DNA from 4 places in the Pseudoclavibacter sp. CFCC 14310 genome. Region 4 is predicted to be linked to each of the others. Evidence: riboswitches for the same ligand, from Rfam matches in the RefSeq annotation. Region 4 holds a riboswitch; each other region holds the start of a gene.
The links. A riboswitch is a leader RNA that binds a small molecule or an ion and turns the genes downstream of it on or off. The one in region 4 is predicted to bind thiamine pyrophosphate.

Region 1 (3,516 bases), on a different contig from region 4:
AGTGTGTCGACCAGCTGCACATGGCTCGCGAACCAGTGCAGCACGCGACCGACCATCCCTCGGCGCGGGCGATGGGCGAACGCCGTCGTCGCTGTCAGCGGTGCTGCTGCCGGCGGCGTTGCGCCTGCTGGTACTGCATCTGCTGTTGCCGCTGTTGCCGCTGTTGCGCTCACTGCTCGTGCTGCTGCCTCTGAAGATACTGCTGGAGCATTCTCGACGGGCGCTGCAACCAGAACGACTGGTGTCGGCTGGGCTTCAGCGCTCGAAGTTGTCGGTCTGCTCACACTCCCAACTGTAGGGTGCGCCCGCTGGTCCGGGGTCATCCCGCAGAAGGATGTTTCCCTGACGCACCTGTCCTTGCCGCTGCACCTGTCCTTGCCTTGTCACCTCTGCCCGCCCGTCTTGTTTTCTTGTACCCAGTCTTGGGATTTGCCGTTCGCTCCCGACCGAGGCATGGGAACTGTCGTGCAGAAGCATCGAGTCATGCCATTTGGCATGTCTGGACGCCATGGGGCGTCATTTGCGGCGACTGGCTGTAGTTGGCCGGCCTGGGATGGAGGTGTCGTGCACGAGAGGGTGTGCGGGCGGCCGCGAGTGCATAGAAGCCGTTGAATGGTGTGGATGCTCAGACATGAGTGTGTAGAAGTGGCGGGCATCGTTTGCTGATGGTCGCGGGTTTTGTACTTTCGTTGATCGGATGCCGTGGGGCGGCATTTGATATGTCAGGATTCAGCGGGGAGGGGAGAGGAAGGAGTGTCAGAACTCGGCAGAACTGATTCAGACCTCCCAGCACCGTTGCAGAACCAGCCAGTACCGATGCAGAGCCGGCGAAACTCAACCGGAACCAGGGCAGAACCGGCGCAGAGTGGACGCAGGCGCACATCGGTGCTACTGTTATCTCTTGTGCCGCGGGGTGGAGCAGTTCGGTAGCTCGCCGGGCTCATAACCCGGAGGTCGTTGGTTCAAATCCAGCCCCCGCAACAGATGCGCCGACGCGGTGCGAAGAAGGTCGGAAACCCAATTGGGCTTCCGACCTTCTGCATTTCTCGGCCGAGGCCCTACCTGCCAGCACTCACAGAGTCCGGCTGGCTGACACTCATCGGGCCCGACCTGCCAGCATTCACAAAGTCTGGCGGGCTCACACTCATCGGGGCTGGCCGGCCAGCGCTCACCGGCTGGTACTCACCAGCCCCCATGCACCAGAGCCCACCAGCCTGCAGGTCACCGCAGCTCGTACGACTGATCGAAGAAGTCGAGCTCAAGCTGCACCGTGCGTCCGAAGAACTCCCGAGCCTCGCAGGCATGAGCCGGGCCGACACGATCGAGTTCGCTGCGCAGAAACTCGACCAGCTGTCTGAACGGCGGGTTGTCGTGCAGCGTGATCCACTCTGCGTGCACGAAGCTTGCGGGTGCCTGCTCGGGTGCGCGCATCGCCCAGCTCAGGTACGACCATTCCGACACCAGCAGCACCGAGAGAATGATGGTGTAGTTCCGGGTGTCGGCGGCATCGCGAAAGACCCGTTTGAATCCGGCAGTGGCAGCCGTGTCCGGAATCTTCGCGCGGTCGGCCTCGCTCACCCCGAACTTCGCGAAGCAGCGCAGAAAGTACGTGCTCTCGTCGCCCGCCACGTCGCCGGCGAATGCTGCGAGCCGCAGTCGAGCATCCAACCTGTCGGCGCTCGCCACAGCCGCCCCGATCAGAGCCAGAAAGCCGTCGAGAAAGCGGTGATCCTGAATCAGATACCGGCACATCACCGAGTCGTCGATCGAACCGTCGAACAGCTCCGAGACGAAGCGGTGCCCGACGACCGCCTGCCAGTTGGCTGCATTGTCGTCGCGCAGCGAGTCGGTGAAGCGTTCGCCGGCGGATGCTCCGCTCGCGCGGGCAGCAGACGTCTCGTTGTGATCGGGCGTGGTGATTGCGTGCATAAGGGACTCCCATTCTTCCTTCGCCGGCATGACCCGGACAGGTTCGACGGTCGCAGGCGTCGGCAGCCCGATCTCAGCCCCGTGACCGGGGCACCCGTGTGGTACTGACGAGCGTAGCAGCAGGCGCAGGGCGCCTCGATTACGCTGGCAGAACACCCCGAGAGAAAGACCGCACATGACAGACACAGACCACACCGACGGGTTCAGCGCGAGCGAGCGTGCGGCGATGCGTCAGCGCGCCGAAGAGCTGCGCTCGATCAGCGGCGTCAAAGGCGCGGCGAAGCGGGCGCGCGAATACGAGGCGTGCGTCGCGGCGATCGAAGCACTCGACGGGCTCGACGCGGTGATCGCGCAGCGTCTGCACGTGATCGTGGCCGACGAGGCTCCGCATCTCGAAGCCAAGACCTGGTACGGGTTCCCGTCGTACGCCAGTGACGGCAAAGTCATCGTGTTCCTGCAGCCGTCGTCCAAGTTCGACACTCGGTATGCGACGCTCGGCTTCAGCGAAGACGCGCAGCTCGACGACGGTGCGATCTGGCCGACCTCGTTCGCCCTTGCGGCCTGGAACGACGCGGTGGATGCTCAGGTGCGTGCGCTGGTGCGTCGCGCTGCGGGAGCATCTGAGTAGACTGTCCGCGTGAACTACCGAGAGATGTATGCACAGCGCGAGGAGGTCGTCGGCGAAGCACTCGCCGACGACGATTAGCGCGGATGCTCCCACCGTGCCTGACATCCGGCCAGGCGCGGCGGTCGAGCGACCCTGATCACTCACTCACCATTTCTCCCGGCGAAGCGGCGTCTCTGCGATGCCGCGCGCCGTGAAAGGCATACTCATGCAGACTCTCACCGAATCCTTCATCCGCTCTTCGTTCGTCAACGCCTCACGGCGAGAGACGAAAGAGCTCACATTTCGCGACGACTTCGCCGCACTCACGGAAGAAGACTGGCAGCAGCTCGACTACCTGGGCTGGCGCGACCCGAAGTATGCGCGACGCGCCTATGTCGTGCTGCCGCGCCTCGACGGCGACCCGGTCGGCGTGCTGCTGACGCGTGCCGCGGCCGCCCCTCGCACACCGACCATGTGCCATTGGTGCCGTGACGTGCGGCTGCCGAACCCGGTCGTGCTCTGGAGCGCGAAGCGCGCCGGGGCCGCGGGGCGCCGTGGCGACACCGTCGGCACCTTGATCTGCGACGACTTTCAGTGCTCGCACAACGTGCGCAACGACCCGCCGGCGTTCTACAAGGGATACGACGTGCTCGCCGCGCGTCAGCAGCGTATCGACGACCTGCGCACACGGGTCGCAGGCTTCGCCGAGTCTCTGCTCGGCGCCGCCTGAGCTCAGCCCAGCGTGGTGACGAACGGAGTGTCTCCCGGGTCTTCGTCTCGGGAGGCACTCGCCGCGTCTCCGCGCTGACCGCCTGCGCCCGTCTGCCCCTGGGGCTTGTGCAGCGTGGCGCCGACGACGGGTCCTATGATCACGGAGAGCAGCCCGCCGCCGATCAGCGCGGCTGCCAGACCGCTGCCGATGATCTGCTGCGAGACGGCCAGTGTGGACGCGGCGACGATGATCGGCAGTGCGGTGCCGG
Region 2 (3,516 bases), on a different contig from region 4:
CGAGCTCGTGCCGGTCTCACATCGAGCCCGTGCCATGTCAGTGCTCGGCGGCACCGTCAGAGGCGGACTGTTTCTCGGCCCTATGATCGTCGCCCCGCTGATCGCATGGTTCGGCAGCACGTCGGCTTTCGTGGCCAGCATCGCGCTCAGCGTCGTGGTCGCCGTGCTGCTGGTGCTGATGCCCGACCCCGAGGCACTGCTGCGAGCTGGCCTTCCCACCGGGGCATCCACGTCTGAGGTGCCGGCCACAGAGCAGCCGCACGATGCCCACGCCTCCGACACCACGGCATCCGCCCCATCGCTGTGGCAGACCCTCGTCAGCTCGCGACGCGTGCTCGCGACCATGGGGCTGGGAATCGCCGCAGTGCAGCTGCTGCGATCCAGCCGCCAGGTCATTCTGCCGCTCTGGGGCACGCACATCGGCGCAGACACCGAGACCATCGCGCTGATCATGGGCATCGCGGGTGCCCTCGACCTCGCGCTCTTCTACGTGTCGGGCCAGCTCATGGATCGCTTCGGGCGGCTCTGGGTCGTGCTGCCGACGCTGCTCGGTCTGGCGGTGACACACCTCGCGCTGCTGCCGGTGCACGGGCCGTGGGGGCTGCTCGTCACGGCGAGCCTGATGTCTCTGGCCAACGGCCTCGGATCCGGCATCATCATGACCATGGGCGCGGATCTGGCGCCGGAGCATCACCCAGCGGCGTTTCTGGGAGCCTGGCGTCTGGTCGCAGACGCGGGCAGCGCGAGTTCGCCGCTGATTCTCTCCGGCCTCGCCGCCGCCGCCGGAATCGCGGCCTCTGCCGCGGTCATGGCCGGTCTGGGCGTCGTCGGAGCCTGGCTGCTGTGGCACTTCACGCCGAAGTTCCTGCCTCCGGAGCTCTCCGGTCGCGGTCGGGTCTGACACCCGCCGGCTCGTCTGGGGTCGCACCGCCCGGCCGGTCGTCGTGAGCGCGCACGCAGCTCTCGCTAGCATGGAGTCACCCTTTTCAGATGGATGAGAGACCGAACATGCCAGACTCCCCCGCGCCCGCTCAGCAGTCGTCGTCAGACGGAGCGCCTGCGCTCCGCGTCGAGACCTGGATCGACCTCGCCTGCCCATGGAGCTACATCGGGCTGAGCAATCTGCTCGCAGCGGTGCAGCGCTTCAGCGAAGAGCGGCCTGAGAACCGTGTGCTGCTCGGTCTGCGCAGCTATGAACTCAACCCCGATGCAGATGACGCAGACGCCCGCAGCGCGGCGCAGCACCTCGCCGACATCAAGGGCATCACGGTGTCTCAGGCCCAAACCGAGCTCGACCGAGTGACCGTGGCCGCCGCCGACGCCGGGCTCGACTTCCACTTCGACGTGCTGCAGCAGTCGAACACCGGTCTCGCCCACGAGCTGCTGCACGCGGCCCGTCTCGACCACCGGGAACGCGAAGTCGCACTGGCACTGTTTCACGCCCACTTCAGCGAGGGTCGCCACATCGGTCGTCTCGAGACGCTCGAGGAGATCGCCGGTGAGCAGGGCCTCGATGTCGCATCGATCAGTCGCGAGCTGACCACGCATTCGCATACGGGCGAGGTGCAGGCCGACGAACGACGCGCCGCCGAGCTCGGCATCTCATCAGTGCCGTTCTTCCTGTTCAACGATCGCTTCGGCGCCTCCGGTGCGCAGCCGGTCGAGGCCCTGCTCGAGGTGCTGCACGAGGTGCAGACGCGGGTCGGCGCCGACGCTCGCTGAGACTGACCCTCCGGGGTCGCAGGCGTATACTCTGGGCGTGTGACACGGGGTGCCCCGAACGAGGGCTGAGAAGAGACCCGTCGAACCTGCTCTCGTCAGCACGAGCGAAGGGATCGTCCAAATGACCGTCAACCATGCCGCATCACGCCCGAAGAGCATCCGCGTGCCGCGCATCCTCAGCATCGCAGGCACCGACCCCACCGGCGGAGCCGGGGTGCAGGCCGATCTGAAATCGATCTCGGCGATGGGCGGCTACGCCATGGCGGTCGTCACCGCGCTCGTGGCGCAGAACACCCGGGGCGTGCGCTCGGTGCACCTGCCGCCGGTCTCTTTTCTGCGCGAGCAGCTGGAGGCGGTGTCTGACGACGTGGAGATCGACGGCGTGAAGATCGGCATGCTCGCCGACGCCGACACCGTCACGACGGTGAAGGCCTGGCTTGACGAGGTGCGGCCGCCGATCGTGGTGCTCGACCCGGTGATGGTGGCCACCAGCGGCGACCGCCTGCTCGCCGAAGAGGCCGAGGCGGCCGTGCGAGATCTCTGCCGCAGTGCCGATCTGATCACCCCCAACGTTCCAGAGCTCGCGGTGCTCGCCGACGCGTCTGAGGCACAGACGTGGGCGGATGCCGTGGCTCAGGCCCGACTCGTCAGCGCACGCTGCGATACCGTAGTGCTCGTCAAAGGCGGGCATTTGGTCGGCGATCGCGTGCACGACGCGCTTGTCGACGCCCGGTCTGACCCTGAGGGGTCGCCCGTGCCCGACGGGCTCTTCGAAGCCGACGCTCCGCGCGTCGACACCGACTGCACGCACGGAACCGGATGCACGCTCTCTTCGGCCATGGCGACTCGCCTCGCCGCAGGCGACGACTGGCCCACCGCGCTGATCACCGTCAAGGCCTGGCTCACCCGGGCGCTGCGCAGCGCCGACGCTCTGCACGTCGGGCAGGGTCACGGCCCGGTCGATCACTTCGTCGACCTGCGCTGAGGCTCGACGCCGAGCCAGTCGCAGCGATGGTTCAGTAGCGCGGCAGCGAGGGATCGACCGTCTGCACCCAGCCCATCGTGCCGCCCACCACCTGTCGCACGTTGGTGCGTCCGGAGTCACGCAGCATTTCGAGCGCCTGCGTCGAGCGCGCACCCGTCTTACAGACCAGAATGACCTCGCGTCCGGCCGGGACGTCGAAGGCCCGGGCACGGATCTCGTGCTGCAGCCGGGCCAACGGCAGCAGCCGCGCGCCCGGAATGTGCACGAGGTCGAACTCGTCCGGTTCTCGCACATCGATGAGATCGAAGTCGATCTCGCCGGCGGCTCGTCGCTGCAGCAGCGACTGCAGATCGAGAGCCGTCACACTGGTTCCCTGTGCCGTGCCCGGCGTGCCGCAGAGCTCGACGTAGTCGGCCTCGAGATCGTGCACCCTGGCCCGGTCGGGGTCGGCCGTCAGTCGCAGCTCGCGCCATCGGCCCGCTGCCGCGTCCAGCACCTGCACACGGTTGACCAGAGGCTCGCCGATGCCGGTGATGAGCTTGATCGCCTCACCGGCCATCACCGTTCCGATCATGCCCGGCAGCACACCGAAGACTCCCCCTTCGGCGCAGGAGGGCACCTCGCCGGGCTCTGGCGGCTCAGGAAAGAGGTCGCGGTAGCCCGCGTCGATGCCGAAGACGCTGACCTGTCCCTCATAGCGCAGAATCGATCCCCAGACCACCGGTCGTCCGGTGATCTCTGCCGCGTCTGCCACAAGGTAGCGGGTGGCGAAGTTGTCGGCACCGTCGACGACGAGGTCGTACTCGGCG
Region 3 (3,516 bases), on a different contig from region 4:
CGAACGCCTGCCAGTCGGATGCTGCGGCGGTGCCGTCGACGAGATCGGAGATCACGACGGCGTTCTGAGCGCTGAGCAGGATGCCATGGCGGTGGGTGCCGGTGTTGGCGAGCAGCCCGTCGGCGACTCGGCCGAGCAGAGGCGCGTTGTCCGGTGTGCCGGGGCGGGCACGAGCAGTGGCCTCGATGAGTTCGAGGTCGTCGACCGCCGGCAGCAGCTCGTGGGCGTCGCGAAGCAGCTGCAGCACGCTGCCTGCGAGCACGGCGTCTCGAGCGTCTTCGCGTTCGGTCGCCCCGATCACGACCGTTCCGTCTTCGCGCGGCACGATGTAGACGCTGCGGCCGTGGACGAGGCCGCGGATCGTGTGGGTGGTGAGCGGGCGCAGCTGCTCCGGAGTGCGCAGACGCAGCACGTCGCCGTGCACCGGGCGGATCGGCCAGACCAGACCTCGCGGCAGGCCGCCGAGCCTCGGGCTCTCCAAACCGTTGGCCACCACGACTTCGTCTGCCTCGATGACCTGTTGCGCCGACACGCTCGGGGTCGGGCTCGCCGGCGGCACGTCGGCCACGACCTCGCTCGACGGCCACGCGGGCTGTTCGTCGAAGCGATGGGTGACTGGTCCTTCTCGACGTTCGCTCGGTTCGAGGCGAACGCCGATCACCCGCTCGTCTCGCCAGAGAAGCTCCACGGCGCGTTCCGGCACCACATGCACGTCGTCGCACACTTCGAGGGCCGATATATAGGCCCCGGCGAGGCGTCTCGGGGTGATCTGGTGGTCGTCGCGGGCCAGGAACGCCCCGCTGATGCCCGGGCCGAGCAGCGGCTCAAGCGCACGGGCCTCTCGTGAGGTGAGATCCTGCACGTCGAGCCCGAGTTCGAGCTGCTGGGCGCGCAGGCTTCGCAGCAGCTCGCGATCGGCGGCGTCGGCGGTGGCGACGATGGTCGGCGTCGACCGGTAGCCGGTGCCGACCACCGTCGCCTGGTCCAGCTCGGCGACGATCTGCGGGTAGAGACGCGCGGCCGGCACGGAGAGCGCGAGCAGACTCTCTTCTTCGAAGGCGTACTCGCTCACGGCGGCGAGCATCCCGGCCGCCGCATGACTCGCGCCCGAAGCGGGCGCCGGATCGACGATCGTCACCGCGTGACCGCGCTGATGCAGTCGCCACGCGGTCGCCAGGCCGACGACGCCGGCACCGATGACGATGACATGCTTGTTCATTCTGCTCGCTTCCTACGCCGGTATGATCCGGATCAGGTCGACGGTCTGCACACGATCACCGGCCTGTTTCGGCCTGGTGAATCGCGCGCACTCTCAGCCGAGTTCTCGGCTCCCGTGCTCATGTGGGGCAATTGTACCGCCCGGTTCGTACACTGGACGCATGATCGTCAAGTCTCAGCACGCTGACCGCTCCACCGACCCGCACGCCACACCTCGCACCCGAGAATGGCGACTGAGCATGCTGCAGCAGGCGCAGCTGTATCTGTGCACCGACGCCAGACTGGGCACCGGAGACTTCGACGAGTTCGTGGACGCCGCCTACCGCGGAGGCGTCGACATCATTCAGCTGCGCGACAAGCATCTCGACGCTGGTGATGAGCTGGAGTACTTCGAGCTGCTCGCGGCTGCGGCGCGCCGACATGGGCGACTCTTCGCCGCCAACGACCGAGCCGACGTCGCCACGCTGACCGGCGCCGACATCCTGCACGTCGGGCAGCGCGACCTCAGCGTCGCCGACGCTCGTTCGCTGCTGCCGGAGGGCACGCTCGTCGGCCTGTCGACGCATTCCCGAGTGCAGGCCGAGCAGGCGCGTCTGGGCGATCCTGACTATTACTGCATCGGGCCGGTCTGGCGCACTCCCACGAAACCGGGTCGGGCCCCGGTCACCCTCGACGCCGTACGACAGGTGCATACGCAGAGCCGTGGCGATGCCAAGCCGTGGTTCGCCATCGGCGGCGTCAACGCCGAGACCCTGGAGCAGGTGCTCGACGCCGGGGCGAACCGCATCGTGGTCGTACGTGCGATCACCCAGGCCGACGACCCCGAGGCCGCCGCTCGCGAGCTGCGCTCAGCGCTGCCCGAGCTCGCCACAGCGTGAGATAATGTTCGTCGTGTCGCACGACGGCACCCTGCTGACCAAACAAAGAAAGCGGTGACCATGTCATCAGTGTTCGATGCACAGTACGAGCGGTTCTCGACCGGTGCCGGCTTCCTGGCCGCGCTCGATCAGTCCGGAGGCAGCACGCCCAAGGCGCTGCGTCTCTACGGAGTGGACGAATCGCAGTACCGCAATGAGACCGAGATGTTCGACCTCATTCACGAGCTGCGCACTCGCATCATCACCAGCCCTGCTTTCACCAGCGAGCGTGTGCTCGGCGCGATTCTCTTCGAGCAGACGGTCGACCGTGAGATCAACGAGGCCCCGAGCGCGAAGTATCTCTGGAACGAGCTGGGCATCGTGCCGTTCCTGAAGATCGACAAAGGGCTCGCCGAGCTCAAAGACGGCGTGCAGGTGCTCAAGCCGATCCCGACGCTGCAGCAGCAGCTCGACAAGGCGAACGCGAACGAGGTCTTCGGCACGAAAGAGCGCTCGCTGATCAAACAGGCCAACGAGTCGGGCATCATCGCCGTCGTCGACCAGCAGTTCGAGCTGGCCGATCAGGTGCTCGACGCCGGGCTCGTGCCGATCATCGAGCCCGAGGTCGACATCACTGCAGCAGACAAGGCCGATTCCGAGTCGATTCTGCGCGATCAGATTCTGCAGCACCTCGATGCGCTGCCCGAGGGGCGCAACGTGACCCTCAAGCTCTCACTGCCCACCGAGGCCGGCTTCTACTCCGCTCTCGTCGACCACGACCGCGTCGTGCGCGTCGTCGCCCTCTCAGGTGGCTACAGCCGAGACGAGGCCAACGCGCTGCTGGCCAAGAATCCGGGAGTCATCGCCAGCTTCAGCCGCGCCCTCACCGAGGGTCTCACGGCGCAGCAGAGCGACGACGAGTTCAACCAGACGCTCGACGCCGCCATCGAGAGCATCTACCAGGCGTCGATCGCCGGCTGAAACACGCGAAAGAGATCGACACAGATGGCAGCGCACAGAGGGCACGGGTCGGCCACGCCGGCGACCCGTGCCCTCGACCGTGCCGGGGTGGCCTATCAGCTGCACGGCTTCGAGCATGACCCCGATGACCGACACTTCGGTGACGAAGCCGTCGACAAGCTCGACCTGCCGGCCGACCGCATCTTCAAGACGCTGGTCGTCGAGATCGACGGTGCTGCATCGCGCAGTCAGGATCTCGCCGTGGGCGTCGTGAGCCTGGATGCGCGACTCGATCTCAAGGCCATGGCGCACGCGCTGGGAGTCAAGCGGTGCCACATGGCCGATCCTCAGCTGGCGCAGCGCCGCACCGGCTATGTGGTCGGCGGCATCAGTCCGCTCGGGCAGAAGAGTCGCCTGCCCATCTTCGTCGACGAGGGCGCCCGCTCCATCGAGACCATGGTGGTCTCCGGCGGTCAGCGTG
Region 4 (3,516 bases):
CAGCCGGCGATCGACGCCTGGTAGATGCTCTCGATGGCGGCGTCGAGCGTCTGGTTGAACTCGTCGTCGCTCTGCTGCGCCGTGAGACCCTCGGTGAGGGCGCGGCTGAAGCTGGCGATGACTCCCGGATTCTTGGCCAGCAGCGCGTTGGCCTCGTCTCGGCTGTAGCCACCTGAGAGGGCGACGACGCGCACGACGCGGTCGTGGTCGACGAGAGCGGAGTAGAAGCCGGCCTCGGTGGGCAGTGAGAGCTTGAGGGTCACGTTGCGCCCCTCGGGCAGCGCATCGAGGTGCTGCAGAATCTGATCGCGCAGAATCGACTCGGAATCGGCCTTGTCTGCTGCAGTGATGTCGACCTCGGGCTCGATGATCGGCACGAGCCCGGCGTCGAGCACCTGATCGGCCAGCTCGAACTGCTGGTCGACGACGGCGATGATGCCCGACTCGTTGGCCTGTTTGATCAGCGAGCGCTCTTTCGTGCCGAAGACCTCGTTCGCGTTCGCCTTGTCGAGCTGCTGCTGCAGCGTCGGGATCGGCTTGAGCACCTGCACGCCGTCTTTGAGCTCGGCGAGCCCTTTGTCGATCTTCAGGAACGGCACGATGCCCAGCTCGTTCCAGAGATACTTCGCGCTCGGGGCCTCGTTGATCTCACGGTCGACCGTCTGCTCGAAGAGAATCGCGCCGAGCACACGCTCGCTGGTGAAAGCAGGGCTGGTGATGATGCGAGTGCGCAGCTCGTGAATGAGGTCGAACATCTCGGTCTCATTGCGGTACTGCGATTCGTCCACTCCGTAGAGACGCAGCGCCTTGGGCGTGCTGCCTCCGGACTGATCGAGCGCGGCCAGGAAGCCGGCACCGGTCGAGAACCGCTCGTACTGTGCATCGAACACTGATGACATGGTCACCGCTTTCTTTGTTTGGTCAGCAGGGTGCCGTCGTGCGACACGACGAACATTATCTCACGCTGTGGCGAGCTCGGGCAGCGCTGAGCGCAGCTCGCGAGCGGCGGCCTCGGGGTCGTCGGCCTGGGTGATCGCACGTACGACCACGATGCGGTTCGCCCCGGCGTCGAGCACCTGCTCCAGGGTCTCGGCGTTGACGCCGCCGATGGCGAACCACGGCTTGGCATCGCCACGGCTCTGCGTATGCACCTGTCGTACGGCGTCGAGGGTGACCGGGGCCCGACCCGGTTTCGTGGGAGTGCGCCAGACCGGCCCGATGCAGTAATAGTCAGGATCGCCCAGACGCGCCTGCTCGGCCTGCACTCGGGAATGCGTCGACAGGCCGACGAGCGTGCCCTCCGGCAGCAGCGAACGAGCGTCGGCGACGCTGAGGTCGCGCTGCCCGACGTGCAGGATGTCGGCGCCGGTCAGCGTGGCGACGTCGGCTCGGTCGTTGGCGGCGAAGAGTCGCCCATGTCGGCGCGCCGCAGCCGCGAGCAGCTCGAAGTACTCCAGCTCATCACCAGCGTCGAGATGCTTGTCGCGCAGCTGAATGATGTCGACGCCTCCGCGGTAGGCGGCGTCCACGAACTCGTCGAAGTCTCCGGTGCCCAGTCTGGCGTCGGTGCACAGATACAGCTGCGCCTGCTGCAGCATGCTCAGTCGCCATTCTCGGGTGCGAGGTGTGGCGTGCGGGTCGGTGGAGCGGTCAGCGTGCTGAGACTTGACGATCATGCGTCCAGTGTACGAACCGGGCGGTACAATTGCCCCACATGAGCACGGGAGCCGAGAACTCGGCTGAGAGTGCGCGCGATTCACCAGGCCGAAACAGGCCGGTGATCGTGTGCAGACCGTCGACCTGATCCGGATCATACCGGCGTAGGAAGCGAGCAGAATGAACAAGCATGTCATCGTCATCGGTGCCGGCGTCGTCGGCCTGGCGACCGCGTGGCGACTGCATCAGCGCGGTCACGCGGTGACGATCGTCGATCCGGCGCCCGCTTCGGGCGCGAGTCATGCGGCGGCCGGGATGCTCGCCGCCGTGAGCGAGTACGCCTTCGAAGAAGAGAGTCTGCTCGCGCTCTCCGTGCCGGCCGCGCGTCTCTACCCGCAGATCGTCGCCGAGCTGGACCAGGCGACGGTGGTCGGCACCGGCTACCGGTCGACGCCGACCATCGTCGCCACCGCCGACGCCGCCGATCGCGAGCTGCTGCGAAGCCTGCGCGCCCAGCAGCTCGAACTCGGGCTCGACGTGCAGGATCTCACCTCACGAGAGGCCCGTGCGCTTGAGCCGCTGCTCGGCCCGGGCATCAGCGGGGCGTTCCTGGCCCGCGACGACCACCAGATCACCCCGAGACGCCTCGCCGGGGCCTATATATCGGCCCTCGAAGTGTGCGACGACGTGCATGTGGTGCCGGAACGCGCCGTGGAGCTTCTCTGGCGAGACGAGCGGGTGATCGGCGTTCGCCTCGAACCGAGCGAACGTCGAGAAGGACCAGTCACCCATCGCTTCGACGAACAGCCCGCGTGGCCGTCGAGCGAGGTCGTGGCCGACGTGCCGCCGGCGAGCCCGACCCCGAGCGTGTCGGCGCAACAGGTCATCGAGGCAGACGAAGTCGTGGTGGCCAACGGTTTGGAGAGCCCGAGGCTCGGCGGCCTGCCGCGAGGTCTGGTCTGGCCGATCCGCCCGGTGCACGGCGACGTGCTGCGTCTGCGCACTCCGGAGCAGCTGCGCCCGCTCACCACCCACACGATCCGCGGCCTCGTCCACGGCCGCAGCGTCTACATCGTGCCGCGCGAAGACGGAACGGTCGTGATCGGGGCGACCGAACGCGAAGACGCTCGAGACGCCGTGCTCGCAGGCAGCGTGCTGCAGCTGCTTCGCGACGCCCACGAGCTGCTGCCGGCGGTCGACGACCTCGAACTCATCGAGGCCACTGCTCGTGCCCGCCCCGGCACACCGGACAACGCGCCTCTGCTCGGCCGAGTCGCCGACGGGCTGCTCGCCAACACCGGCACCCACCGCCATGGCATCCTGCTCAGCGCTCAGAACGCCGTCGTGATCTCCGATCTCGTCGACGGCACCGCCGCAGCATCCGACTGGCAGGCGTTCGACCCCTGGCGCTTCTCGTCAGACGATCGATCCGAGACCACCACAGGAGCATCCGCATGACACAGATCATTCTGAACGGCGAGGCCGTCGAGACCGAGGCCGACTCGGTGCTCGCCCTCGTGGCCGAACGAACCGGCACCCCGCTCGCCGCCGACGGCCGACCCGCCGACGGCTCGCGGCTCGGCGTCGCGGTGGCCGTAGACGAGACGATCGTGCCGCGCGGCCGCTGGGCGCAGACGGTGCTCACACCGCAGGCCCGCATCGAACTCGTGACCGCGAAACAAGGAGGCTGAGATGGCTGACCACGACGATGACGATCTCTTCGAGGTCGCAGGGCGATCGTACCGTTCGCGGCTGATCATGGGCACCGGCGGCGCACCCAGCCTCGACGGGCTGGAACAGGCACTGCTGGCCAGCGGCACCGAGCTGACGACGGTCGCGATGCGACGGCACACCCCTTCG

Region 1: linked by a shared signal. The riboswitch ahead of F8O06_RS02470 (TenA family protein) and the one ahead of F8O06_RS04335 (FAD-dependent oxidoreductase) in region 4 are both predicted to bind thiamine pyrophosphate.
Region 2: linked by a shared signal. The riboswitch ahead of thiD (bifunctional hydroxymethylpyrimidine kinase/phosphomethylpyrimidine kinase) and the one ahead of F8O06_RS04335 (FAD-dependent oxidoreductase) in region 4 are both predicted to bind thiamine pyrophosphate.
Region 3: linked by a shared signal. The riboswitch ahead of F8O06_RS08105 (FAD-dependent oxidoreductase) and the one ahead of F8O06_RS04335 (FAD-dependent oxidoreductase) in region 4 are both predicted to bind thiamine pyrophosphate.

What each region holds. Positions count from the first base shown of each region.
Region 1 is NZ_WBKC01000001.1:566,109-569,624, forward strand. Features, by position in the region: gene F8O06_RS02460 (sensor histidine kinase) at 1-44, opposite strand, end outside; tRNA gene F8O06_RS02465 (tRNA-Met) at 908-981, shown strand; gene F8O06_RS02470 (TenA family protein) at 1,222-1,929, opposite strand; TPP riboswitch at 1,926-2,037, opposite strand; gene F8O06_RS02475 (hypothetical protein) at 2,105-2,557, shown strand; gene F8O06_RS02480 (FBP domain-containing protein) at 2,763-3,266, shown strand; gene F8O06_RS02485 (cation:proton antiporter) at 3,269-3,516, opposite strand, start outside.
Region 2 is NZ_WBKC01000003.1:142,985-146,500, forward strand. Features, by position in the region: gene F8O06_RS08075 (MFS transporter) at 1-901, shown strand, start outside; gene F8O06_RS08080 (DsbA family protein) at 1,009-1,722, shown strand; TPP riboswitch at 1,758-1,853, shown strand; gene thiD (bifunctional hydroxymethylpyrimidine kinase/phosphomethylpyrimidine kinase) at 1,844-2,707, shown strand; gene moeB (molybdopterin-synthase adenylyltransferase MoeB) at 2,739-3,516, opposite strand, start outside.
Region 3 is NZ_WBKC01000003.1:147,989-151,504, forward strand. Features, by position in the region: gene F8O06_RS08105 (FAD-dependent oxidoreductase) at 1-1,219, opposite strand, end outside; TPP riboswitch at 1,212-1,345, opposite strand; gene thiE (thiamine phosphate synthase) at 1,458-2,096, shown strand; gene F8O06_RS08115 (fructose bisphosphate aldolase) at 2,157-3,056, shown strand; gene ybaK (Cys-tRNA(Pro) deacylase) at 3,081-3,516, shown strand, end outside.
Region 4 is NZ_WBKC01000002.1:130,187-133,702, forward strand. Features, by position in the region: gene F8O06_RS04325 (fructose bisphosphate aldolase) at 1-899, opposite strand, end outside; gene thiE (thiamine phosphate synthase) at 960-1,598, opposite strand; TPP riboswitch at 1,711-1,844, shown strand; gene F8O06_RS04335 (FAD-dependent oxidoreductase) at 1,837-3,114, shown strand; gene thiS (sulfur carrier protein ThiS) at 3,111-3,347, shown strand; gene F8O06_RS04345 (thiazole synthase) at 3,349-3,516, shown strand, end outside.